2 linked regions of the Pseudovibrio sp. M1P-2-3 genome follow. The protein of the gene in region 1 interacts with the protein of each later gene in a pairwise test. Links are inferred from orthologs where the notes say so. Each region holds a gene or a part of one and is shown on either strand. Other genes may lie near its edges.

Evidence for each region.
Region 2: the proteins of sfsA (region 1) and P6574_RS18025 interact in binary tests that used the Escherichia coli proteins (3 or more experiments, as listed by UniProt). The link is inferred for Pseudovibrio sp. M1P-2-3 from one-to-one orthologs.

The regions. Positions count from the first base shown.
Region 1 is NZ_JARRCW010000001.1:1,190,017-1,206,553, forward strand. The notes cover bases 7,790-10,695. They hold sfsA (DNA/RNA nuclease SfsA), read left to right. Parts: upstream 7,790-8,843; coding sequence 8,844-9,548; downstream 9,549-10,695. Other genes in these bases: P6574_RS05325 (TrkH family potassium uptake protein), read left to right, coding at 7,790-8,816; P6574_RS05335 (IS110 family RNA-guided transposase), read right to left, coding at 9,563-10,498. In the rest of the region: P6574_RS05300 (SH3 domain-containing protein), read right to left, coding at 1-1,920; P6574_RS05305 (ABC transporter permease), read right to left, coding at 2,266-3,411; P6574_RS22065 (ATP-binding protein DrrA1-3 family domain-containing protein), read right to left, coding at 3,408-3,749; P6574_RS05315 (HlyD family secretion protein), read right to left, coding at 4,346-5,284; P6574_RS05320 (TrkH family potassium uptake protein), read left to right, coding at 5,678-7,120; more of P6574_RS05325, read left to right, coding at 7,371-7,789; gpt (xanthine phosphoribosyltransferase), read right to left, coding at 10,971-11,471; P6574_RS05345 (competence/damage-inducible protein A), read right to left, coding at 11,482-12,231; P6574_RS05350 (FAD-dependent monooxygenase), read right to left, coding at 12,283-13,467; P6574_RS05355 (zinc-finger domain-containing protein), read right to left, coding at 13,520-13,765; P6574_RS05360 (alpha/beta fold hydrolase), read left to right, coding at 14,039-14,791; cysE (serine O-acetyltransferase), read left to right, coding at 14,966-15,805; P6574_RS05370 (DUF3126 family protein), read left to right, coding at 15,888-16,103; P6574_RS05375 (gamma carbonic anhydrase family protein), read left to right, coding at 16,208-16,537. UniProt on the Escherichia coli protein: Binds to DNA non-specifically. Could be a regulatory factor involved in maltose metabolism.
Region 2 is NZ_JARRCW010000001.1:4,104,618-4,115,326, reverse strand. Bases 1-2,865 are described here. They hold P6574_RS18025 (glutamate-5-semialdehyde dehydrogenase), read left to right. Parts: upstream 1-726; coding sequence 727-2,004; downstream 2,005-2,865. Other genes in these bases: rsfS (ribosome silencing factor), read left to right, coding at 2,815-2,865; P6574_RS18020 (nicotinate-nucleotide adenylyltransferase), read left to right, coding at 2,051-2,653; proB (glutamate 5-kinase), read left to right, coding at 1-651. Outside these bases: more of rsfS, read left to right, coding at 2,866-3,219; 23S rRNA (pseudouridine(1915)-N(3))-methyltransferase RlmH, read left to right, coding at 3,334-3,816; P6574_RS18005 (murein hydrolase activator EnvC family protein), read left to right, coding at 3,960-5,285; P6574_RS18000 (S41 family peptidase), read left to right, coding at 5,282-6,616; P6574_RS17995 (divergent polysaccharide deacetylase family protein), read left to right, coding at 6,703-7,737; P6574_RS17990 (RNA pyrophosphohydrolase), read left to right, coding at 7,730-8,254; tRNA epoxyqueuosine(34) reductase QueG, read right to left, coding at 8,276-9,424; P6574_RS17980 (glutathione S-transferase family protein), read right to left, coding at 9,445-10,137; P6574_RS17975 (undecaprenyl-diphosphate phosphatase), read left to right, coding at 10,275-10,709. UniProt on the Escherichia coli protein: Catalyzes the NADPH-dependent reduction of L-glutamate 5-phosphate into L-glutamate 5-semialdehyde and phosphate. The product spontaneously undergoes cyclization to form 1-pyrroline-5-carboxylate.

The sequences.
Region 1 (16,537 bases):
CCATTCCGATCCCAGTTGAACTTTACCAGTTTTCCATGCGCCATATACGCCTTTACCACCTGCAATGAATGCCCTGTTTCCAGTAATGGGATTGGTAGCTGCAATAAAACCGGCAGTCCCTCGAGGGCCAGAGTATATACCCCCTCGAATATAGCGGCCGGTATTGGGGTTATAAACCCGGCCATATGCTATGCCTCGATATGGGCCGTAGGCGTAACCATAATTTCCAAACACTCCTCTTGTGGGGTTATAGAAGATACCAGACCCATAGGTGATTGGTCGTGGAAAGTATGGCGGGTAATAACCTGGTCGCCAGGGGCGCCAGTATGGGGGGTAATAGTACCCACTTCCATAAACATATGTATCCCATGCCAAGTAACTCCACAGGTAGCCCATTGTGTAGCCAAACCAAACAGCAGCTGTTCCGTTATCTGTGTCATCACTATAATTATATGTTCTCACATAGGTTGTGTTATAAACTGGGGAACTGGACGGGATTGTATAGATTTCATCGGGTACACTTGTTGCGACTTCCCAAGGTCCTTGAGGAGAGGGGCCAATGAACCACACTCCATCTTGAACAACAAAATAGTTGTCACCAACTTGAATGACCTGCGCGCTAGTATTCGTTGCGTAGGACATTGAAGTTTCTGGAATTGGCTCAAATTGGGGATCGCCTGCATAAGAAACATCAGGTTGAACTGACCCAAGCTCCACGCGTGCCACTGTTGGAATGCTGGCCTTAACGCGTGCCTCTTGGCTTTCCGATGTTCCTGGGACTGATGATCTAACGCTATAATATGGAGTATTGTCAGGAATTAGCTGAAAATCTGGGGGCAGACTTGTGCTGGCAAATGTCCACGGGCCGTCCAGAGAAGAGGATCTGAACCAACGACCAGAAGTGAGGACGTAGTATTTTTTTTCAGTAGTTTGAAAGAAGACGTCGCTATTGGTGTTGGAGGCCCATTGCAAGCTTGTGCCGGGTACGGGATTCCATTTGGGTTGGCCGTCAAACAGCAAAAGTTCAGAGGGCTTACTTACATAAATGACTTTTGGAGTTGGAGAGTTCCCAAATCCCTTATTGGGAATATTAGCCTTTACCTCCTTCAAGTTCTCTGTGTCTGGCAGTTGGTTGAAAGCTTGGGGGAGTTTACCTGCATCTACCCAAGGCCCCTTCAAAGTGGGTGACGTGAGCCAAGCATCTTCATCCAAAAGAAAATAGGCCCCTGTTTTTTGAAATTTGAAAAGATCCCAGTTTGTGTTGACAATAAACAATATACCCTCAACCCCGGGGACAGGAGCTTCAATTGCATCTCCATCTGTTTGCACAAGGATTGCAGGAGTGAAGCTATAAAATATGGGTGGAGGTGAGGTACCAAGTCCGTCTACATTCTTGATTTGAGCCGCTGTTGTTAAAGAGGCAGTTAGCCTCTCTTTAGACATGCTAATAGCTTCTACTGGCAATAAAGAGCCGACCTCCAAAGACAGGTTTGAAAGTTGTTCTTTGCTTAATGTCGAGAAATTTATTTCTGTCAGTTGAATATTGGAAAGTGTAACAAGATCCTCGCTTGTTGATGCATAAGTTTGAGCGGAGAAGGTAAGAACCCCATATATGGGTTCGCTGTCGGGGGCGCTGCGATACTCAGCAGCAGTTTTGGCTTTGAGTAGGGTGTGGTTGTCCCATTCAGTAATTTGGGGTTGGTAGAGCGTAAGGACAGACCCATCAGGGGCATTAAATGTTCGTGGCCATCCTCCTTCCTCATCATTGACATTTAAATATTGACCACTGATGAAACCTGATACTCCGGAGAGGGTGACTGCACACCAACTACCACTCTCATTGCAATTATCAATATCTAGGGGAGTGCCTTGGGTCACAGTTTGAATAACAGGGTAGTTGGTGCCCGGCCCTTGTCGCATGTTTACATTGGTTGTCGTGCTCCCTGGGTAAGCAATTGCCCAGTTGCACAATAGTAAAAACGGTAAAATGCAGAGCCTGATAGGGTTCACAAGGCACACTCCCATTCAATCCCCTCTATTTTCGCAGCTGCGATGTAGAGGCAAATGTCTTTGCGCTTATTGTGTCGTGGCCAAGCTAAGAAACATGCATAACTTTGATGTGGCATTGTAGCAAAAAAGGAAAGGTAGAGTTTAGGATAACTCTCTTGGGCTAATTTGCTAAAAGCTATGTAAAGAATGCCCTACCTATCTGATGTTTAGAGTTGTTTTGATGGATAACTTGATCAAGTTAAAGCGAGTAAACTGCTAATCCAAACGTTTTTTGAACCTGAGAGCCGCAACCAAAATTCCAATTACGAAGAATGCGATGAGCCAAATCATGTCGTTTTGCATTTCCGCGAGAGTTGCATCACGTAAAACAATGCCACGGATGATCCGCATGAAGTGAGTGGCTGGAAGAAGCTCTGAAATGTATTGGGCGATGACTGGCATGCCTTCAAAGGGGAACATGAAACCGGATAGCAAAATAGATGGCAGAAGGATAAAGACTGTCATTTGCATTGCTTGAAGTTGGTTAGTTGCAATAGTAGACAGAACTAGACCCAGCGATAAGCATGAACCAATGAATAAAAGTGTACCGCCGAGCAGGCTTATCCATTTGGACCCAAAAGGGACTCCGAATAAGAAATGCCCCAGTGCCAATATAATTATGGCCTGCAATAGACCGATAAATATGTATGGGATAATTTTGCCGATCATTAATTCTAATGACCAGACGGGGGTATTAATGAGCATTTCCATATTTCCCCGTTCACTCTCCCGTACAATTGCGGCCGAAGTAAACATAATCATGGTCATTGTAAGAATAACGCCAACGAGGCCCGGTACAATATTTATTGCTGATCTTTGCTCAGGGTTATAAAATAGGGCCACTTCGAAAGTGGCTGTGTTTCGATTTGGAGGTTGCTTAAGTAATTCTGTAAGAGGCATATTCCTGAAGCTTTTAATCGCTCCGGCTATTGTTGTGTCTGAACCATCTACGATCCATTGCCCGACGGGTCTACTTGTTTCCTGATTTGTGGATGGTGGCAGTCCTAATCCGACACTTGGACTCCTCGCAAGTCGTTGCGCAAGATCAGATGGTAGAATTAAAACGGCACGAACCTCACCCGATTGAATTCCTTTTTGTGCTTCGGGAATGGAAGTATAGTGTTGTGTAAACTCAACAACGTCGGTGGCTTCTAGTATTTGTTCCAGAATTTGCCCTAATTCTGAATGGCTAAAGTCTAAAATGCCAACTGGAATATTTCTTATATTTGTATTTATGGAATATCCAAAGAGAGCCAACTGAATGAGAGGTATCAAAATAATCATGGCAAAAGTAATTCGGTCGCGGCGTAACTGAACGACTTCCTTCCATAAAATTGCTTTAATACGGCGTAGGGACTTCATTGGCGTCCACTTCCCGTACTGGTAACAAATACATCCTCAAGATTTGGACGAACTATTTCAATTCGTGTTGCTTCTCTTGTCTGGGGAAGATGTTGCAACCACTTATCAGGTGTCTCAACTTCTTTGGTGACCAAAACACGCAGCCTAGATCCAATTTGCGCGGCTGATGTAATTTCAGGTATGTGGGTTAAGTCTTCCCGCATTTTTCTTAAACCGGCTCCCTCTACCTCCAGTACTGTTGTATCCATAGCCTCCATCAGGCCATCAGGTGTGCCATCCGCTCGCTTTTTTCCTGCATCCAAAATCGCAATTTTATGACACCTTTCTGCTTCATCCATAAAATGGGTCGAAACAATGATACTGGTTCCGGCATCGCTAAGATCAAATAGTTGTTCCCAAAAATCACGCCGTGTTTCCGGATCCACTGCAGAGGTGGGCTCATCTAGAAATAATAGTTTTGGTGAATGCAAAACCGAGGCGGCAAGAGCAAGTCTTTGTCTTTGCCCACCGCTCAGTTGTCCAGAGAAACGGTGAGCAATTTCTCCTAGCTTATAGCGATCGATTATCTCTGAGATTCGTTGTTTTTTCTGTTTTCTGGCCATCCCATAGATATCTGCGACAAAATCTAGATTCTCTAAAATGGTCATATCGCGATAGAGGGAGAATGTCTGTGTCATATAGCCGATTTTATAGCGTAGCTCAGCGGCATCTTTTGGTACAGAAAGGCCTAGGACACCTACTGTGCCCTCACTTGGAGTGAGAAGGCCTGTCAACATCCGCATTGTTGTTGTTTTTCCGCAGCCATTTGGCCCCAAAAAACCATAGATAGTCCCCGCATTTATCTCAAGGTTCACGTTATCGACAGCGCGAAAGTTGCCAAACATCTTACTCATGCCTTTTGCAATGATGACGGGGTCAACACCATTATTTTTGTTCATGGGAGTATGACCTGCACTGGAATTCCGTTTGGTAGATCGGAAGCACTCTCGGGAAGTTGTATTTCTGCAAGATACATCAATCTTGTTCTGTCTTGCTGGTTTAAGCCGTAATACGGTGTAAAAGATGGGTCAGAACTAATCCAACTTACAGTCCCTTCATACGTACTGTCTAAACCATCAATTTTTATCTGAAGTTTATCCCCCTGCTTAACTTTTACTCGGGACGGCTCAGGAACATACACTCTTGCGTAAGGTGCTGCTCCAGCAAGTAATATTGCCACAGGGCTGCCTTGTGTCACTCGTTCACCAAGATTCCATGGAAGGCTGTCAAGCCAACCATCTCTGGAGGCTTTTACTGTCAAGTCTGAGAGTTTACTTTGTTGGTTTGCTAGCGATGCCTTTGCAATCATCAAGTCTGCTTGGGCAATACGAATATCCTCTTCCCGATTTCCGGCCAAAAGTTCATCTAACCTGGATTGGTTCTTTTCAAGCACTGCTTGTGCAACTGCACGAGCGGTAAAAACTTTATCGTATTGGGATTCACTGGCGGTGCCACTTTTCATTAAGTCTTTATAGCGGTTATACGCCAATTGGGATTCGGAAAGGAGTGCTTTATCTGTGGCGACTTGAGCTCTAGCTTGTGTGATATCTTCCGCGCGAGGGCCGGATTTTTCTTTGTCTAAACTCGCTTGTGCTCTGGCAACTTCTGCGGCTAGACGGTCAAGTTCCGCTTGCTGCTGCGAAGCATCCAGCTGCACCAGAACAGTCCCTTTCTTTACATAGCTCCCCTTTTTTACCGGCAGGGCAATAATAATTTCACTGGCTGTAGCAGACAGAGCTACACGGTCCCTCTCAAGCATGCCGAGTGCCAGCTTGCCACTGTCTTGATTACAAGCAGTAAGGCCAGCGACCACCAATAAAGAGAAGATGCCCAAAGCAAGTTTCATATTTTCTACCCTTAAAATATGACTTTATTTTAAGGTAGTCCATAGATGTGTTTATATCGTTTACAACGATTTCTTTCTCTTTAAGTAATGAATCTTTGTGTATACTTAAAGTTGAAAGTTCTCAAAAGAAAATTGAATTTTTAATGACACGATGAATAAAAAGGCTTTTTGTAAACACTATTCCTCTCTTCATGCCCTTGGCATATTCCTATAAAGCAGAATGAGTATCAGTAGATTATTTTAAAGAGGGTTATCTTTGACTGTTATGTAGGACGGCTTTTCAAGGAAATTAACGGAGTTTGCATCGCTCTCTTGCTATCGTGAAATTTCGCATAAAGCAGTCAGATAATCAACAAGGCTTAAAAGAAAGAAATTAGTTTGATGAAGCTCGTTGCCCCAGTGCTTCGCGTGCTTGGATTTGCCTACATTGCTTTGGCGCTCCTTCTGCTTATACCACTCATGTGGGATCTACTTGCCAACAATCCGGATTGGTTGGCATTTGCTTTCTCTTCGATAATCATAGGTATGATTGGGCTCTTACTTTCCGTCGCTATGGGCGGATACAAGATTGAGAGCATCAATTCGCGACAAGCATTTTTGATAACCGCGTCTGCGTGGATTACAATCCCTGCATTCGGTGCTCTCCCATTTCTTGGTTTAGGGGTGGGGTTCCATAATGCTTTTTTTGAAAGTGTTTCCGGCTTTACAACGACTGGGTCGACAGTCTTGATGGGGTTGGATTCCATGCCTCCGGGTCTGCTGCTCTGGCGCTCTTTAACGCAATGGATTGGCGGGGTAGGAATTATTGTGATGGCAAGTCTGCTTTTACCCCTTTTGAGAATAGGGGGAATGCAGCTTTTCAGAACAGAAAGCTCTGATAAAAGTGAGAAGATTGTTAGCCGAACCACTGACCTTGTGCGTTGGGTTATGGGGCTCTATGTGGTTCTTACGACCTTGTGTACTCTACTCTATCATCTTTCTGGAATGTCGTGGTTCGATGCACTCAACCATGCTTTGACAACACTCTCATCAGGTGGATTTTCTACCCACGATAAATCATTCGCGTATTTTGAGAGCCAAGCTGCTGTTTTCTTCGGTATTATTTTCATGATTGCCTCCGGCCTTCCTTTTGTCTTGATGATCAAAGCGGTGCGGCGCTCACCCAAGGTCCTCTTACAAGACCCTCAGGTTGTGACATTCATGGCAATTCTATTATTGTTCTCGATGGGCGTTTGTATTTATCTGGGCCTAAACAACGAAGTTCCATTTAAAGAAGCATTCTTGGAGTCAATGTTTGTTGTCACATCAGTGGTAACAACAACTGGCTTTGGTCTGGGAGATTATACGAACTGGGGTCCGCTTATTATCGGGGTTATTATGATGCTGACCTTCTTCGGTGGGTGTACTGGGTCAACTTCGGGTGGGATCAAAACATTTCGGTTTATTGTGTTTTTCGGCACAGTACGCGCGAATATGAAGCAAATGATCAGACCGGATCAGGTGGTCGTTATTCGGTATGGGGAAACCAATGTAACCCCCGACCTTGCTTTTTCTGTTCTAGCATTTTTAGTTGTCTATTTAAGTACTGTGGGCATTGTTACGGTAGTTTTGACAGGTTTTAATCTTGATCTTGTGACGGCTTTGAGTGCCGCTGCAACAGCTATCGGTAATGTCGGGCCGGGGCTTGGGCCGATTGTTGGGCCAGCAGGAACTTTTGCAGATATCCCTTTAGGTGCAAAATGGGTTCTTTCGGGTGCAATGTTACTGGGGAGACTGGAACTGTTCACGGTATTGATCCTATTGGATCCTGAATTTTGGAGATAAGCGCTGTGAAAACAGGCAATAATGAGTTGTAAATGAAGGGAATTTATCAAAGCCCTATCCGAGATACGGCATATCGCTCTAGTGAGCTATAAAATATGAAGGGTGAAATGCTGTGGAGAGCTAGGGTAAAACTGACCCACTTTACTGTGATAACACTTGCGAGTTTCCACGCCAGCCGCATAGTGGCTCCTTAGTACATTCCCAATTGGGAACCTTTTTCTTTCTTTTTTGCTTACACAGAGACTATAATTTGATTTCTTTTCGGCCAGTTTTAAGTGTTCTGGGATACCTTTATGTTGGTTTGGCCGCAGCAATGCTCATTCCCGCAATTGTCGATGTTGCCGCCCGTAATGCTGACTGGCAAGCCTTTGTGCTTTCGTCTTTAGTGGTTGGCTTGCTGGGACTACTGTTGATCGTTGCAATGGGCAGCGCCCTTGAAGCAGGGCTGGATACCCGTCAAACATTTTTGTTAACGACACTTTCCTGGATTTCCCTACCTGCCTTTGGAGCTTTACCATTCCTATGGTTGGGCGTTGCATATGTTGATGCCGCATTTGAAGCGGTATCAGGATTTACAACCACGGGTTCTACAGTTCTGACAGGTTTGGACTCCCTGCCTCCTGGGCTTTTGGTTTGGCGTTCTTTGATGCAGTGGATGGGGGGCGTCGGTATTGTCGTTATGGCTATTGTCTTGTTGCCATTCCTGAAAATTGGCGGAATGCAGCTGTTTCAAACTGAAAGCTCGGATCATAGTGAGAAGATTGTAGGCCGATCAATCGAGTTGATTCGCTTGATCGGTCTTACCTATTTGTTTTTGACCAGCTTGTGCCTCGTTGCCTACTGGGCTTCAGGTATGTCCTTATTTGATGCGTTCAATCATGCTCTGACAACTATCGCGACCGGTGGATACTCGACACATGATTCATCTTTTGGGTTTTTCAAAAACCCTGTCACTGGGTGGATTGCCGTTCTTTTCATGATTGTAGGATCGCTGCCATTTGTACTTGTAATTCAAGGTCTCAGGGGGCAGCCCTTAGTGCTTTGGCGGGATCCGCAAGTCAGGGCATTCCTTGTGTTTCTATTGCTTATTACAATGGCTCTTACAATCTATCTCGGGGTTTCGGGGCAAGCTGAGTTCTCACAGGCCCTTCTTCAGGCCGCATTTAATGTGGTTTCGGTTATTACTGGGACCGGCTACGCTATGGGTGATTATACGGCGTGGGGAGCTCCGGTTATTGGGCTTGCGCTTCTTTTAAAGTTTGTTGGCGGGTGTACGGGATCAACAACTGGTGGAATTAAAATTTTCCGTTTCCTAGTGTTTTTTGGAACTGTAAAAGCACACATGCGCCGAATGGTTCGGCCTAATCGTGTCATCTCGGAAAGCTATGGCAGTACACGGCTGACGCCAGAGTTGACTTTTTCTGTTCTCGCGTTTCTTGTCGTTTATTTAGGTACAGTCGGGCTCCTTACCCTCGTATTATCCGCCTTTAACCTTGATCTGGTGACTGCGGTTTCCGCTGCGGCCACGTCGGTTGGCAATGTAGGGCCAGGATTGGGAACGACTATTGGCCCTTCAGGGAATTTTGGCCCATTACCGGATGCGGTTAAGTGGATCCTCAGTGCCGCGATGCTTCTTGGACGGCTGGAGCTGTTTACTGTTATTATCTTGCTGGATCCAGACTTCTGGTCACGCTAGAGTTTTTAACTCTCACGAAAGACAATCATGATTTTTGAAAGTACGCTCGTAACGGGCAGGCTGGTCAAACGCTATAAGCGTTTTCTCGCTGATGTTATATTGGATGAGACTGGGGAAGTTGTAACGGCTCATTGCGCAAATTCCGGTTCTATGATGGGGTTGTGTGAGGAGGGGATCCGTGTCTGGCTCTCCAGATCAGATAATCCGAAACGAAAACTCAAGTACTCATGGGAGCTTTTGGAAATAGACGGTGCAATGGTTGGGATTAACACCTCCAGACCAAATAGGTTGGTAGAGGAGGCGCTGGAAACCAACCTTATTACACAGCTGAGTGGATATAAAAGTTTAAGGCGTGAGGTTAAATACGGAAAGAACTCTCGTATCGATATACTTCTTGAGGATCTGGCTGGTCAGAGTGTTTACGTTGAAGTGAAAAATGTCACGCTAGCTCGAAGCAGCGCTGTTTCAGAGTTTCCTGATAGCATTACAGCTCGAGGTGCAAAGCACCTTGCTGAGCTGTGTGATATGATTGATCAGGGGCACCGATCTGCTATGGTGTATCTGATACAACGGGATGATTGTGACATAGTGACTATTGCCCGGGACATAGACCCCAAATATGGACAGGCCTTTGATTTAGCTCGAGAGAAGGGAGTGGAGTTCTATGCATTGCAATGCTCGATTACTCCCCAATCAATCAAGGCCGAGAAAGTCGGAGCTGTTCGCTTTTAGAGTATCCGTCTTGGTCAAGCCGTTTTTGGTTGCCATTGCCGGTCCGCTTTTATGAGAGCGTTTGCCAGTTCGATTAGCTTACGCATGAGAGCTATTATGGCGATTTTGGGAGGCTTACCAGCCGCTCGCATCTGGTTGTATTTGGCTTTCAGGTCTGGATTATAACGGCTGGCAACAACGGCAGGCATGTAGAGTGCATCGCGTACCGGCTTGCGCCCTGCTTGAATAAAAGCAGCGCCCCGCCAGCGTCCTGACTGGCGGGTCATGGGGGCCAGCCCCGCCAGAGCAGCGGCCTGTTTACGGGATAATTGTCCAAGCTCTGGCATTTCAATCACCAGCGCCGCGACGGCGACCTGTCCCAGCCCGGGAATAGAGTGTAAAATCTTTGCTGCCCGCGCCCTTTGAGGGCTCTGCTCAATTTGCTTTTGAGTTTCGGCGTTAAGGGCCTCCAATTGCTTTCGCACGAGTTTCAGGCGTTGCTGTGTCTGTTTGCGAACCAGGTTCACCCGTTGTGTTTTCAACCGGTTCTCCAGTTGCGTGGCTTCTTTTACAAGAGCTTGACGTGCAACGCGTATCTCTTTGAGATGACATAGGCTTGCATCGACTGGCTTGTCTGGTTCCAACTGGAAATCCTGCCCCATTTGGGCCAGCAGGCGCGCATCAATCCGGTCCGTCTTCGCCCTCTTGCCTTTGGCCTGTGCAAACCGGCGTGCTTGCCATGGGTTAACTTTGCTCAGAGGATAGGAACCCGACAATGCCAACTCAAAAGCGCCGTGATAAGAACCTGTGGGTTCAAAAATAATTCGAGCGACAGGCAGGCCTTTCAGCCAGCTTTTTAACTGTCTGTACCCTGCAGCTGTATTGGTAAACTGCTTGCTCTGCTCATCCGGCAGGCAGTACACATCAAGATGGTCTTTCGAAATATCGACACCAATGGTAACCTCAGACATCTTCGCAAGTATCCTATGCTTGTCGTGCAGAGCTTTGGGCTGCTGCGTATCCGTTCAGGCCTGTTGCGAAGACGGTGGCCGATCATACTCTAAAACGGTCCCTTGTGACCTAGCGCGTCCCGATCCGACCACCGCCACTGCCCTCCCGACTCAATACGGTGGCCATTGGCCTATATTCGCAGAAGACACTAAAAAGCATAAGACAAGCGCGTTCCGTTTGACTGGGTTCAGTCAAACGACAGGAATTCGCTCAAAATGAATAAGTTAGAGCACAAAGCGTGAATACGCATGAACGCGATGTACTCTAGATCTGGAGGCAGAGACTTGTTGGCCCGTTGTCCTACATGCCTTAGCAGACGATAAAGGGTGCAGAAAGAAAAAGCGCAAGAACAGAGTATAGCTCTGAATCTTGCGCTCAATGATCTTGAGTTACGAGAACGGCTCGTGGGCCGCTGAAAATACCGAGATGTAGTTAGCCCAAGGTATCTTTATTAATTGGTGGCTGGAACTGCCAACCCATATCCCAAGGGAAGTACACCCAAGTATCCTGAGAGAGCTCGGTTACAATCGTATCCGCCATCTCACGGCCTTTAGGCTTTGCATAGATGGTGGCAAGGTGAGCCTTAGGTAGCATTTCCCGAACAACCTTGGCTGTTTTGCCAGTATCAACGAGATCGTCTATTATGAGGACACCCTCTCCTCCATCCTCAATAAGGTTCGGACTAATCGGCTTGATAACGTCGAGTTTTCCCTGCTCGTCGTAATCATGGTAGGAAGCGATGCAAACAGTCTCAATTGTCCGTACGCCCATTTCTCTGGCGATGATACCAGCAGGAACCAGCCCCCCGCGCGTAATACAGACGATAGTATGGAAAGGGCCTTTTTCTGCCAGACGCCATACAAGAGCGCGGCAGTCTCTATGGAACTGATCCCAGGAAACTGGGAAGGCTTTAGATTGTGGGTCGTGGTGCATAGTCCGTCCTCTAGGAATTTCGTTTCATGGCTGCGTCCACTGCAGCACGAACATCGGTCAGTGCACTTTGAAGTACATCAAGTTTGCGGGCTCGTACAACTATCTGTGTGGAAAATTTACCATCTTTTACCTGTGGGTATGACCCAATCATAGCTTGAGGGTGGTCATGTTGCAGCTGTTGGAGCTGCAAAGCAATGGAACTTTCTGGTCTGGGAAGGTCTACGGATTGTGAAATAATCTTTGTTCCCCGTTCAAGAGATGGGGCCAAAGCTTGCATCATTGCCTGCATGATTTTGGGAACACCTGCCATGACATGGACGTTTTCCATAATAAAACCCGGAGCAATAGATATTTTATTGTCAATTAGGTCCGCACCCAAAGGTACTCGGGCCATTCGTTGCCGTGCTTCGCTAAATTCCCCTTTCGGGTAATGGGCTTCCATTGCGGCCATTGCTTTGGGGTGTTTATGGACAGGGACACCGAAAGCTTTTGCTATTGATTCTGCTGTAATATCATCGTGGGTAGGCCCAATACCTCCAGATGTGAAGACATAAGTATATCGGGTTCTTAAGGCATTGACGGCCTCCACTATCCTGTCTTCTTCATCGGGTACAATGCGCACTTCTTTCAAGTCGATCCCCCACTCAGTGAGGTGCGAGGCTATATAGCCGATATTTTGATCTTTTGTCCGGCCGGATAGGATTTCATCGCCAATTACAAGAATTGCGGCAGTAACGACATGTATTTGCTCATTTTCCATCTTTAAAACACCCAAACTTGAAAAAATCGGCCTAGACCTTGGTAAATTACCTTAAACTGCAATGCTGTCAGGTTTCCACTCATAAACCCAATCAAAACGCCCCAGCAGCTTTTCTGGAGTTGTATGCCTCATGATCAAATTTCGAGCTATGTCTGTTGGGAAACCCATATGGTAAACTCGGCCATTATTTTGGGCTTGCGTAACTACTTTTTCAACACGGCTTCGTCTTAGCTGCTCATACTTTGCCAAAGACTTTGGAAGTGCCCCGTATTTCTCAATAACCTTGCTGAGAATTGCAACATCTTCAATGGCCATTCCGGCTCCTTGAGCCATAAAAGGTAGCATCGCATGGGCAGCATCGCCCACAAGAGCAACAGGCCCTTTAACCCAAGGAAGTGTCGGGTCGGTTCCACATAGTGCCCAACGCGTCCAAGATGTAGCCTTCCCGATAATTTTCCGAGGGGTTGGGTGCCACCTGCAAAAATGTTTTTCAACATCTTCAGGGGTTGCTGGGTGTGACCAATTCTCCGAAGTCCAGTCTTCCAAAGTTACACAAACCAGATTAAATTCCCGAGCGCTTTTTACAGGATAGTGTACGAGATGAGAACGCTCTGCCATCCACAAGCCGGTGGTTTGCATCAACTCCTCAGGAATATCCCTACTGGGAACCGTGGCCCTATATGCAACTCGTCCGGTTGTGGACGCAGGAGGAAGCCCGAGAATATTTGTGCGGGTTTTAGACCAGACACCATCTGCCCCGACTAATAGCGCGTAGGCTTGTGTCTGTGACCCTTGGTTTTTGAACTTAAGGTGCAGTCCCTCGGGTGCTATATCTGCAGTGTCCAGTTTATAGCCCAAGTGCAACTGAATTGTGGGTGAGGCGAGTACCGCGTCTTTTAAAATCGACTGTAAATCTGCTCTGTGAATAACCAGATAGGGTGCCCCGTATTTGTCTTCGGCTGCTTGGCCTAGGGGGACTTTGGCAATGAGCTTGCCGTTTTTTCCGGAGGAAATGTTAATTGCGCTGGGCATAGTGGCGACAGCTTGCAATTTGGATAAAAGGCCAAGTTCTGCTAGACAGTGGCAGGCATTGGCGGACAATTGCAAGCCGGCTCCAACCTCGGAAAGTTCAGGAGCGGCTTCAAAAATATCTATTTCATAGCCTTGCTGCGCAAGGAAGAGGGCGCAGGTCATGCCGGCAACGCCCGCGCCGGCAATCGCAATTTTCTTTTGCATCCTAGCCTTTCTCGGTACTTCCGGTGTCGGCCTGATGGAACAACCGGTCTGTTTAGCTTGTAGCCGGTGTCCAGAGACTGTCGGCTGGGTCGGATTGATCCCTATTTAGGTTGCTATCATACTTATAAAGGGTTGAGCAGTAAGGGCATACAATTTCTTTTTCAGAGCCCATATCGAGAAAAATATGGGGGTGATCAAAAGGAGGTTTGGACCCAATGCACATGAATTCTTTCGCACCGATTACAATACTCTCCTGACCGCTATTGTTATGAAAGTGTGGAGTGCTGCCTTCAGCCATAAGTCATAATCTCCCAAAATTGCTAATATGGTACTTGTTGTTATTTGAGAATCGTAAGCATTCAAAATCTGGTTACGGTTATTTGAAAAGCTGGTTGTCTCGTGAATATGGTTTTGAGTGCTCTTTCCTCTCAATGCAATGGGGCTTTGATTGAATTCCTTAAATTTCCTCGGGAACTGCGTTGAAAAAATATATTCTGACTTTCTTCCTTAGTTTTTTGACACTATCTTCACGCCGATAATTCTTTCCCTACCAAGTACGAGTTAGAAGAGCATGCCAGTTTTTGACAATAATGGAATCCCGTTCGCATATCTTGATCAAGGGGAAGGTGACCCAATTATTTTGGTGCACGGTTTTGCATCCAACAAAAATGTAAACTGGGAGTACACAGGCTGGGTGGATCTTTTGGTCAAAAGTGGCCGCCGTGTTATCGCAATTGACAATCGCGGCCATGGAGAAAGTCATAAATTCTATAGTGCGGAAGATTATGGTGCTCCTTTAATGGCACAGGATGTTCTGGATTTGGTTGAGTTCCTGCAATTGGAAAAAGTTGATTTTATGGGCTATTCAATGGGAACTCGAATTTGTGCATTTTGCGCCCTTGCCCAACCCGAACGCGTGCGTTCGCTTGTTTTTGGTGGAATGGGATACGGCTTGATCAGCGGAGTGGGATCACCAGAGCCAATTATTGAAGCTCTCTTAGCTGAACGTCTTCAAGATGTAAGTAATAAAACTGGGCGGGCCTTCAGAGCGTTTGCAGAACAAACAAAGTCGGACCGCTTAGCTCTTGCAGCTTGTATGCAATCTGCTCGGAAAAAAATATCGGAACAGGATATTGCGGGCATTTCAGCGCCAGCGCTTATTGCAGTGGGTACCAAGGATGAAGTGGCCGGAGATCCTCAAGCTCTGGCAGACTTGATGCAGAGTGCGCAAGTTCTTGCGATCCCGAACAGGGACCATATGGTTGCTGTTGGAGACAAAGTTTTTAAACAGGGTGTGCTTAGCTTTTTGCAAAATTGCAATTAAGTCCCTTTTAGTATTTGACCTAAATGGGACCGGTCTAGAATGCCCTGTGTTCCCTGCAAATGTAGGTCAACAGGTTGACACTCGTAAGTTTTATGGGTGTTCTCTTGGTTAGAGTAGAAAAGTTCCTATGTTATGCAGCTAGGAACCATAAATGTGTTCACGGAGGTGCCCTGCATGACACAGCCAACAAAAAAAGCGACCAGACTGGCGATGCACGATCCTGTTTGGCAGCGTGTCAGGCTTGAGGCTGAAAAAATGGCTAAAAACGAGCCGGCTTTGGCCTCGTTTGTCTATGAGACTGTCTTGCATCATGACACTCTTGAGGATGCCATAGTTCACCGTCTGGCAGATCGTTTAGGGCATATTGTTGTATCGTCCTCTCTTATCCGCCAGACCTACAGAGAAGCTCTGGATGATGATACATTCATTTCTAATGCGTTTCGGGTTGATATTTCCGCGGTTTTGGACAGAGATCCCGCTTGTGAACGCCTCCTTGAGCCTTTGCTGTATTTTAAAGGGTTTCACGCCCTGCAAACGCACCGTTTAGCGCATTGGCTCTATAAAAAGGGGCGTGAGGATTTTGCTTTCTATTTGCAAAGTCGAAGTTCGGAAGTGTTTCAGACTGATATTCACCCAGCAGTTCCAATGGGACTCGGAATTTTCATAGATCACGGGACCGGTTTGGTTATCGGCAAAACGGCTGTCGTTGAGGATGATGTCTCTCTTCTTCAGGGGGTAACTCTTGGGGGGACTGGCAAAGAAAGCGGTGATCGCCACCCGAAAATTCGCCATGGTGTTCTGGTGGGAGCTGGCGCCAAAATTTTAGGAAATATTGAAGTGGGGCACTGTTCTCGCATAGCAGCAGGCTCCGTAGTTCTAAAACCTGTGGCACCATGCACGACAGTTGCCGGGGTCCCGGCTAAGGTTGTAGGAGAGGCTGGCTGTGATCAGCCCGCGAGAGCCATGGATCAAACACTAGGTCAAGAAAAAACAACGCAAAACAAACAAGGATAATGGGGTCAAAAGGGCTTGGCAGCACCATAAAATTCTATAGGTTTGGGGCCCATTACATTTGGAGAATGAGAAGGAGACGGCTGTGAAGCCAGACGAAATTCGGAAGCTGGAGACCTACCTGCGCAATACGTTCAAGTCTCCCGGTATTAGCGTTCGGCCACGCCCTCGCAAGGATGACTCCTGCGAAGTATATGTGGCGGATGAGTTCTTGGGCGTTATCTTCCGTGATGATGAAGATGAGGACCTTTGCTGGAACTTCCAGATGGCGATTCTGGAAATTGACGTTGAAGACCTCTAAAGGTTCAGTTTTGTTAAAAAGGGCTCCAAGTTGGAGCCCTTTTTGTGTCAATCTATTGTAACTACTGAAATTTGGGAAACCAGAGGATAAAAGGGGAGGTGACCATGCAATGTTATCAACTTGGAGATAAAAAGCCGACGTTTCCAGAAAATGGTCAGTATTGGGTGGCACCAACTGCTACATTGATTGGCGACGTTATCCTCGGAGAGGAAGCCAGTGTTTGGTTTGGCGCTATTTTGCGGGGCGACCGTGAGGCGTTACAAATTGGTTCTCGAACGAACATTCAAGATGGATGTGTCTTGCATACCGATATGGGATTCCCGCTTGAAATCGACGAAGGGGTGACCGTTGGCCATAACGCAATTTTGCACGGGTGTAAAATTGGGAAGGGCTCTTTGATTGGTATGGGCGCTACTATTCTAAATGGCGCGAAA
Region 2 (10,709 bases), 2.9 Mb from region 1 along the record:
GCCCGTGTCGCCACAATGGCAAGCTCCGACTGTCTGGTTTTGCTGTCCGATGTTGACGGCCTTTACACAGCTGCCCCCCAGAAAGACCCGAATGCGGTCTTTTTGCCGGAAGTACGCCGGATTACTCGGGAAGTGGAGGCAATGGGCGGATCGTCCGGGACTGCCTACTCTTCCGGTGGTATGAAAACAAAACTTGATGCCGCCAAGATTGCACAAAATGCTGGAACAAGCATGGTGATTGCATCGGGTAAACTCTTGAACCCTTTGAGTTCTATCGATAATGGTGCGCGCTGTACTTGGTTTCCAGCCCACTCTACACCCGCGAATGCCCGCAAGGCGTGGATTAGCGGGAGCTTGAAGCCCAAAGGCGCGCTTTATGTGGATGAAGGCGCTAGAATGGCTTTGCTTAAAGGGCGCAGCCTGCTTCCCACGGGTATTGAACGAATTGAGGGCGAGTTCTCCCGCGGAGATGCAGTTCGTATTCTGGATGGTAAGGGGTATGATCTAGCCTGTGGTCTGGTTGCCTATGACTACACGGAGGCCGTCCTTATTATTGGCCGCAACAGCTGCGAAATAGAGACTATTTTAGGACACGGTGGACGCAGCGAGATGGTTCATCGGGATGATTTGGTTCTGGGAACTGAAACCTAGAAACAGGACTTGCATTTTGAGAAGGGTGTGCCATTGTTGCCGCCCGATTTTTAAACCCAAACAGATTCAAGGGAAATGAAGACAATGACTGGTGAAACAATTGCACAAATGATGAATGCCATGGGTGAAAAGGCCCGTGCCGCAGCGCGTTTGTTGGCAGTTGCTCCCACACCGGCAAAGGACAAAGCTCTTCATGAAATGGCTCGGGCCATTCGCTCTTCCGTTCCTGAGATTCTGGCGGCAAACGCTCTGGATATCGCGGCCATGCGGGCCAATGGTCAAACCGCGGCCTATCTTGATCGTGGAACGCTCAATGAAGAACGCCTTGAGGGGATTGCTTTGGCGCTTGAGGATATTGCCAAGCTTCAAGACCCCGTGGGTTCTACAATTGCCAGCTGGGACCGGCCAAACGGCCTGAAGATCTCGCGTGTTCGCACACCGCTTGGCGTTATTGGGGTGATTTATGAAAGCCGCCCAAATGTCACTGCTGATGCAGGGGCCTTGTGCCTTAAAGCTGGTAATCCTGTTATCCTTCGCGGTGGTTCTGATACCATTGAATCCAACCGCGCTATTCACCGTGCCTTGCAGGCCGGCCTTGAAGCTGCTGGCCTTCCTATTGATGCAATTCAGATTGTACCTGTGAAGGATAGGGCGGCTGTTGGCGAAATGCTCAAAGGGCTGAATGGCAATGTGGATGTAATAGTTCCACGTGGCGGCAAAAGCCTTGTTGCTCGTGTGCAGGAAGAGGCGCGGGTTCCTGTGTTCGCACACCTTGAAGGCTTGGTACATATCTACGTTGATAAATCAGCCGATTTAAACAAAGCCGTTGATATTGTTGAAAATGCTAAAATGCGCCGTACCGGAGTATGCGGAGCTTTGGAAACACTTCTCGTGCATGAGGATATTGCCGCAACCCATTTGCTCCCTATGATTGACGCCGTACAGGCAAGGGGCTGTGAAGTGCGCGGGGACGATGAAGTTATCGCCTTGTGCGAGAATGTACGACCGGCGAGTGAAGAAGACTGGTCCACTGAGTATCTTGATGCAATTTTATCTGTAAGAATTGTTTCATCCGCCGAAGATGCAATTGAGCATATTGCCCGTTACAGCTCAAATCATACGGATTGTATCATCGCGGAAGACCCCCGGGTTGTTAATGAGTTTTTTGCCCGTGTAGATTCTGCTATAGTGTTGAACAACGCTTCCACCCAGTTTGCTGATGGTGGTGAGTTTGGCATGGGAGCGGAAATCGGTATCGCTACGGGTAGAATGCATGCCCGTGGGCCGGTTGGTGTAGAGCAACTCACCAGTTTTAAATATGTTGTGCGAGGCCAAGGCCAGACACGCCCGTAAATCGCAAAGGTTTTGGATATTTTCGAAACCGCATAAAAACGGACCTATGCCCGACTATCTAAGACTGCCTCATGCAGAAGCTGGAAATACCATTGGTGTTTTTGGAGGGTCTTTCAACCCTCCACACCCTGGGCACCTGATGGTTGCGCGCACTGCATTGCAGCGGGTTGGGCTAGATCAGGTCTGGTGGATGGTGTCTCCCGGCAATCCATTGAAAGATCATAGCGAACTGCTTAGTTTGGATGAACGTGTGGCGCGTGTGCGCCAGTTGGCGTCGCATCCGAAAATGCGTGTGTGTGCCTATGAAAAAACTCTTGGAAGCGCATTCACCGCTCATACGGTTGCAGAATTGAAGAGGCGGCGTCCCCATTTGAAGTTCCTATGGATTATGGGGGGGGACAATCTGGCGGAGTTTCACAGGTGGCGCCAATGGCGAGAGATCCTTGAAAATTTGCCGGTGATTGTTGTTAATCGTCCGGGGGCCACGTTGTCGCCCCTTTTTGCCCCCATGAGCATAACTTATTCAGGCGCGCGTGTGCCTGAACAGAACGCTCGAAGAATAAAAAATGAAGAAGCACCCGCTTGGACCTTTCTTCATGGCCCATTGGATGATACATCCTCTAGCTCTTTGAGGGAGCGCAGTGACTGAGACGATACAGTTCACGCATGTACTCTTACAAACCGTCTTGAAATTTTGGCTTTGAAGTGTGATCTTAAGAGAGGGATCAGCTTATTTCTGAGTTGAAAGACACCCGACGCGGCTTAGACCGCACTTAACTTTAACCATGGCGAAAGGCTACACAGCTGACCATGACAGTAGAACAGGAAGGGCAGGTGACATCAGCCCTTCAGCAGCAGGCCCCTCAGGATGAGGATAGCGTGCTTCAATTGATCCTGAACTGCCTTGATGAATCCAAGGCCGAGGATATCGTTTCACTAGACCTGACAGGTAAGTCCGCACTTGCCGACTACATGGTGGTTGCATCTGGCCGCTCACAAAGACATGTGGGCGCGTTGACAGATTACCTCCTGCGCGACCTGAAAAAGGCTGGCTATGGGAATGCCCGTGTTGAGGGTCTGCCCCATTGTGACTGGGTTCTTGTTGATATTGGCGATGCCATTGTCCATATTTTCCGCCCTGAAGTTCGCAGCTTCTATAACGTGGAGAAAATGTGGTCCATGGAGAGCGATGAGCCAACCCAGTTTATTGGCTAGGCTGAGTAAAGCACCTGTGTGCAGCTGAAGGCGTTCGGCTGCTTATTGGGCTTATGCCAGTCCAGCCTGTCGGCGGGATTATGGGCATTTTGGTTTTGTAGTCCCAGAGGCGATATGAGGATCACGATTGCTTGCGTCGGAAAAATGAAAGCCGGCGCAGAGAGAGATATTTGTGAACGCTATTTGGAGCGCGCGCGCAAGGCTGGCCGCTCTTTAGGTGTTAAGGCTGTTTCGGTCGTCGAGCTTTCTGAGAGCCGTGCAGCGCGCACTCAGGATCGCAAGGCCGAAGAGGCTGCCGCCCTTCTCAAGGCTATTCCTGCCGGAGCAACTGTGGTTGTTCTGGATGAACATGGTAAGTCGATGGGCAGTGAGGCTTTTGCTCAAAAGATTAGTTCATCACTAGATCAGGGAATTGGTGACTTTTGCCTCGTGATTGGCGGTGCTGATGGCCATGGAAGAGATATTCTGGAAAAAGCTCAGATCAAACTGGCGTTGGGAGCTATGACGTGGCCTCATCAACTGGTTCGAATTTTGCTTGCAGAGCAGGTTTATAGGGCAATTACAATTCTTTCCGGGCATCCATATCATCGTGTATAATGCCTTGGATGCACCGGAAAATTGTCAAAATCCCGCATATTTCGCGTGCAAGCCACAAAGAGCGAAGTATGGTTGACACTTCCTTAAGAGTGCGAGGGCACTATCGCTTCTAATTGATTGTTAGATTACAGGAATACAACTCTTTGCTGTGCTGTTCTCCCAAGGCTCTACGAAGTCTGATTGTTGCGTTATCTGTGAGTTGTGCGCTGGTGCCGGGTGCCGGTGCGGCGGAGTCACGGGACCTGAAGCTTGAGGATGTACAGCAACAAAAGCAAGCCCATGAAAAAGAACTGACAGAGCTGACGCACAATATTTCCATTTCAGAGGAACGTAAGGCCGAGATTGAGCGTACGATCAGGGCGATTGACCGGGACAGGGAAGCGTTAAACAGCGAGCTTATTCAGACTGGGCAGCGGACGCAGCAGCTGGAAGACAAGATGGCGGCCACAGAAGCACGGTTGCTACGCCATCGGACCAATGAGAATAATGTCCGTAAATCTCTGCATGAACGCCGTGGAACCCTTACGGAAGTTCTGGTGGCGCTGCAGAGGATCGGGCACAGCCCGCCTCCGGCTCTGGCCGTTCGGCCCAAGGATGCTCTGGGTGCAGTGCGTACGGCTATTTTGCTCAACGCGGTTGTACCGGAAGTGAAATTTGAGGCTGAGGCTCTGGCCAGCGATTTGGCTCGGCTGCAGCAATTGCGTAAAGACATTGAAACAGAGCGTAAGCGCATTCGCCGAGGGGCTGTTGAGCTGGAAGAAGAGCGCGAGAAACTGGAAATTCTGTTGGCTGAAAAGCAGCGGCAAAAGGCGGAAACCAATACTCTTTTGGCAGAAGAAAAGAAACGCGCAGCCGAATTGGCAAAAAAAGCAACCTCTTTGAAAGAACTACTTGTTACTCTTGAAAGCCAGATCGGCAGTGCCAAAAAGGCCGCCGAGGCTGCAAGATTGGCAGAACTGGAGCGGGAGAAGAAGCGGAAGAGTGGAGATCCGTTTGCTGATCCGGGACGTTTGCAACCGCAAATTTCGTTCAGTGATGCTAAAGGGATGTTACCTCTGCCGGTTTCGGGTACGTTATTGCAAGACTTCGGGATTGCAGACGGCTTTGGAAACCGTACAAATGGGCAGACCTATATGGCCAGAGCTAATGCGCAAATTACGTCTCCAACTGATGGCTGGGTGGCATTTGCGGGGGAATTCCGGTCCTATGGCCAGCTCATAATTGTAAATGCTGGCAATGGGTACCATGTGGTTCTAGCGGGAATGGACCAAATTAGTGTAGAACTTGGTCAGTTTGTTTTAGCTGGTGAGCCGATTGCCAAGATGGGGGATAAGCGCTTTGCAAGTGCTGCGAACCTTAATTTAAGTTCGGAATTACCAGTTTTGTATGTAGAGTTTAGGAAAGACGGTACCGCAGTTGATCCCCGATCATGGTGGGCAACGTCAAATATTGAGAAGGTTCGCGGATGATTCGGAAAGCATCGCTCTTAGTGGTTGGCGTAGCAATGGGTGCTGCGGCAATGGTTACCTACCAACAGGTTCCCTTTAAATTTTCCGACGCTGCGTATGCTGCGTCATCTGATACGTATAATCAGCTCAACCTGTTCGGTGATGTGTTCGAGCGTGTACGCTCCGACTATGTTGAAGAGCCAGAGGATGCGGATCTTGTTGAAGCGGCTATCAATGGCATGCTGACCAATCTGGATCCACATTCCAGCTACCTGTCTCCCAAGAACTTCCGCGATATGCAGGTACAAACCCGCGGTGAGTTTGGCGGGCTTGGCATTGAAGTGACCATGGAAGACGGCCTTGTGAAGGTTGTGGCACCGATTGATGATACGCCGGCGTTTAAGGCCGGTGTGCAGGCTGGAGACCTGATTACCCACCTCAATGGCGAGGCGGTAATGGGCCTGACGCTCAATGAGGCAGTGGAGAAAATGCGTGGCCCGGTCAATACGGATATCGAAATCAAGGTTCGCAGACAAAATATTGACGAGCCGGTTGATATTACCATTACCCGTGATGTGATCCGAATCCGTTCTGTTCGCTGGAATAAAGAAGAGGACGTGGGATACCTGCGTATCACCCAGTTCAATGAACAGACCATGCAGGGACTGGAAAAGGGCATTAAGGAACTTACCGAGGAAATCGGTCCCGACAAAATTAATGGCTTCATTCTAGACCTTCGCAACAATCCCGGAGGACTTCTGGATCAGGCAATTGCAGTTTCGGATTCCTTCCTGAACCGGGGTGAAATTGTTTCAACACGTGGTCGAAATGCGGATGAGACTCAGCGTTTCAATGCGCGTAAGGGTGATCTGACAAATGGTCTGCCAGTTATCATTCTGGTGAATGGTGGCTCTGCTTCAGCCTCTGAAATTGTGGCTGGGGCCTTGCAAGATCATCGCCGCGCAACCATTCTGGGAACCCGCTCCTTCGGTAAGGGGTCTGTGCAGACAATTATCCCGCTTGGTGCTAATGGTGCCATTCGCTTGACAACAGCGCGTTATTACACCCCATCGGGTAACTCTATTCAGGCAAAAGGGATCACTCCTGACATTGTGACCCTGCAAGAACTCCCTGAAGAGTTGAAAGGGCGTGTGGAGACTAAAGGCGAAGCTGGTCTTCGTGGTCACCTGCAAGCTGAAGAAGGGGATGAAGGTTCTGGTAGTCAGGCCTATATCCCGCAGGAAAAAGAAAAAGATACTCAGCTGAATATGGCTTTGGATCTGCTGCGCGGGAATAAAACCAATACAGCCTTTCCGCCAGTGACTGACCAAGCTGCGGTTAATGCCAACTAATTAAACTGGAAAACGAATTGTTAAGGCACCTCTTTGTAAAAAGGAGGTGCCTTTTTTATTTAACCATTTTAAATGGGACCGAACCTATGCGTGGAGAAGATCTAACGAGACCGCTTGGTCAGGAGAAAACACGGCGGTGGCCTTCCTCCTTTCTTTTAGTCCCAATCATTTCATGTATCTTGCTTGCAGGCGTGGTGGGAAATCGTTTCTACCCTCTGGAGAAACTGCTCTTTCAAAATGAAGGTCCCTTAAACGAGAAGGACCCGAGCGCGGCTTCTAAGCCAGGTCTAGGGCCAAGAGACAGTGCGTCTCTACAAAGGCAGCTCGGAACGGGTACAGGCGTGTATGAGCCTATTTCCAACCTTATAGAGATGAGTGAACATGGTCCAATACCGAAAATCTCTTCGGATGGTGTACGTGCGCTCGATGCCTACGCCCGTAGGCCGGAGGGGATAACTCTAACAGGACCAAGAATAGCGCTGATTGTGAGTGGTCTTGGTCTCAGCTCTGAAATGAGTGCGCGGGCACTTCGCGCGTTGCCTCAGGACGTCTCTTTGGGATTATCTACACTGGCGGTGAATGGGTCCAGCTGGATGAAGCAGGCCAGAGTGAAAGGGCATGAAGTCCTTCTACAGTTGCCCAAGGGAACATCCGCAGGTGATGGCCGGAGAGCTTTCAATGTTTCCAGTTCTGTTGCTGAAAGACAGGAATTTCTGACTTGGACCTTGTCCAGAACATCCAACTATATCGGGCTTATTAACTCTTCTGGTGAAGATACCTTCGTTGATGATGAAGTGATGAAACCGGTTTTGACGGAGCTTCAAAAGCGGGGGCTTATGTTTATGGATGATGGAAGCTCTGCGTCCACATCAAGTCGCCTTATAGCGCAAGAAACCCAAACGGCGTTTGTGGGGGCAAATCTGGTTCTGGATCAGGAACTAAAAATAGAAGCAATCAAAAGCCAGCTACAGGAACTAGAGAAAATATCCCGAACGGAAGGTCTCGCCATAGGAAGTGCTTCGGCCTATCCGCTTACATTGCAGGTGCTTGAAAACTGGGTTAAAACCCTGAGCGAACGAGGAATTACCCTCATCCCAGTCTCCGCCGCCATTAATGGTTGAAGTCGAGGTTTCCATGACAACAATTGACAGTCGCTCCTATCGCCCCTGTGTCGGGATTATGCTTATCAATCGGGAAGGATTGGTGTGGACCGGTAAGCGCTTTGGAGACAAGACACCCGTACCCGATGAGTTTGCATGGCAAATGCCACAGGGGGGATTGGATGAAGGGGAGGACCCTTTTGAAGCCGCCAAGCGAGAACTCTATGAGGAAACGTCTGTCCGTTCCGTCTCCTTGCTTGCTGAGGCCTCAGAATGGTTCAACTACGAGTTCCCACCGGAAGTCCAGTTTAATTCAAAGCGCGGAAAAAAGTTCAAAGGTCAAACCCAGAAATGGTTTGCCTTGCGTTTTGAAGGGGAAGATAATGAGATTAATATTCTAACGCCCCCCGATGGACATCTTCAGGAATTTTCTGAGTGGAGATGGGAGAGGGCGCAGAATCTCCCCGCTTTGATCGTTCCATTTAAGAAAAGAGTTTACGAACAAGTGCTAGAGGCTTTTTCTCCTTTTACCTCATAGAGACGGCGAGGCTATTTAGCCTCACTTTCCTGTCTCCTCACTGTTTTGGCCTTTGTGCCATTCTGCTTTCACATCCTCGCTTTGTTCTTGCGGGATCTGAGAGGCTTTGACCTTTGCAAAGTGGCTGGCTTCCGTGAGTTGGGCAAAGGCCCATACGGCTGCGCCTCTGACGACTTCGTCATCGTCTTCCAGTAGGTTTGTGATCTGGGGAAGCAAACTGGCATCTTCGGAATTGCCTGCTGCAACCAATACATTTCGAATAAACCGGTTTCTACCCACCCGTTTCACAGGGGAGCCGGAAAAAAACTTTCGGAAGGACGGGTCGTCCAGCTGTAGCAACTGGGAAAGGGGAGGTTCCTTTAAGTCTTCGCGGGCTACCAGTTTGGCTTCGCTGGCAAGTTGGGCAAACTTATTCCAAGGGCATGCCGCCAGACAGTCATCGCAGCCATAGATACGATTTCCCATTGGCTTGCGGAACTCATCGGGAATGGGGCCATGATGTTCAATGGTTAGATATGAAATGCACCGGCCACCATCAATCTGATAGGGTGCGGGAAAGGCATCTGTAGGGCAGGCGCTCAGGCAACGGGTACAGTTGCCGCAGTGGTCCACCTCTGGCTCATCAAGCGGCAAATCCAGTGTTGTGAAAATGGAGCCAATAAAAAACCACGAGCCGAGTTTTCGGGAAACCAGATTTGTATGCTTTCCTTGCCACCCCAAACCGGCGCTATAGGCAATGGGCTTTTCCATGACAGGGGCAGTGTCGATGAATACTTTGATGTCTGCGCCTTTTGAAGCAAGCAGACTACCCAGCTCCTTCAGACGTCCCTTGATAATGTCGTGGTAATCGCGATTACGGGCATAAACGGAGATTGCAGCCTTGTCTTTCTTGTCTTGCAAGGCCATAGGGTCTTCATCGGGGCCATAGTTCATGGCAAGGGTAATGATTGATCGTGCTTCGGGCCATAGATTACGAGGGTCTGAGCGCCGTTCATAGGTCTCCGGCATCCACTCCATAGAGGCGTGATAGCCAGCGTCGATATAGGTCCTCAGGCGGGCAGCAGCCTGCGGTATAGCATCTGCCGTGGTTATACGAACATCATCGAAGCCCAGCTTACGGGCACGTGTTATCAGATCGTCTTTCAGGCGTTTGGCCTGCTTTTCGGTCAGGACGACATCGGGACGGGGTTTTAGAAATCCAGATCCGCGTAGGTCGCCGACGGGGGCATTCCCAACATCTTTTCCAAGAGAAGCGGTCGAAAGCTTGGGCGAGACTTCACCCGAGCGTACCAGCTTTTCACGTTCTCTTCCTCTGCCCATGGCACTTCACCTAAATAATCCGCGCAGGATAACATTGCAGCGGCGGCAAGATCTGCAAAACTCATGTTCTCGCCCGCTAACCATTTTCTCGTTGCAGCTAAATAGCCGATATACCGTAAATGGTTAACCATATTATTGCGTGCAACGCGTAATGCATCCGAATTGGGCTGCCCTCCGCCTTGGCTGTTTGGCATCTCCTGCTTATAGATTTTCTCGCGAACAAGGTGACCAATTACTTCCTGCTCGAACTTGATTAAAAACCAGTTCACAAGACGACGAACCTCGGCGCGGGTGAGAGGGTGATCTGGCAGAAGTCTCTTATCAGATATGGCATAGCCCCGCGTCTCATCCAGATATTCCATAATTACATTGGCACCACAAACCGGGTTATCGTCATTTTCTTCAATGACGGGGATGGTGCCGGCCGGATTCTTCATAAGAAAGCCTTGCCGCCGGGCCCATGGGGCTTCGGTTTTGCATTCGAACGGAACATTGTACTCAGCCAGTGCAAGCCTGATAAAGCGAGAGGCTGGGGAAAAGGGGTGGTGGTAAAGTGTGAGCATACTTGTGATAAAGCCGATCTTGTAACCAAACGGTTGTGCTTTAGTTATATTTTCCTGCTAATTTATCAATTCTAAATAAAAATAGCGAAAAAGACGGGGACAACTTCGCTAAGCACCCGTTGCTGGAGAAAATATTTATGAATACGGAAAGCATTGTGGGGGCTCTAATTCTTGGCCTTGTTGAAGGGCTAACTGAATTTCTTCCGGTTTCATCAACGGGACACCTGCTACTTCTTGGCCATTTTATTGGATTTATGAGTGAGGGACGGACCTTCGAGGTATTGATCCAACTTGGAGCGATCCTAGCCATTTTGACAGTTTATTTCCATCGGCTTGTTTATATTGCCAAAAGCTTGCCACACGATCCAAAATCCCGCCACCTGACAATAGGTATTTTGCTCGCTTTTTTACCAGCGGCTGTAATTGGAGTATTCGCGCACAGTTTTATTAAGGAAGTTTTGTTTGAAACGCCGGTTCTGGTGTGTGTCACTCTCATTTTCGGCGGTATTATTATGCTCTTGGTAGATCGCATGCCACTCAAGGTGAAATACACGGATATCGAAGAATATCCG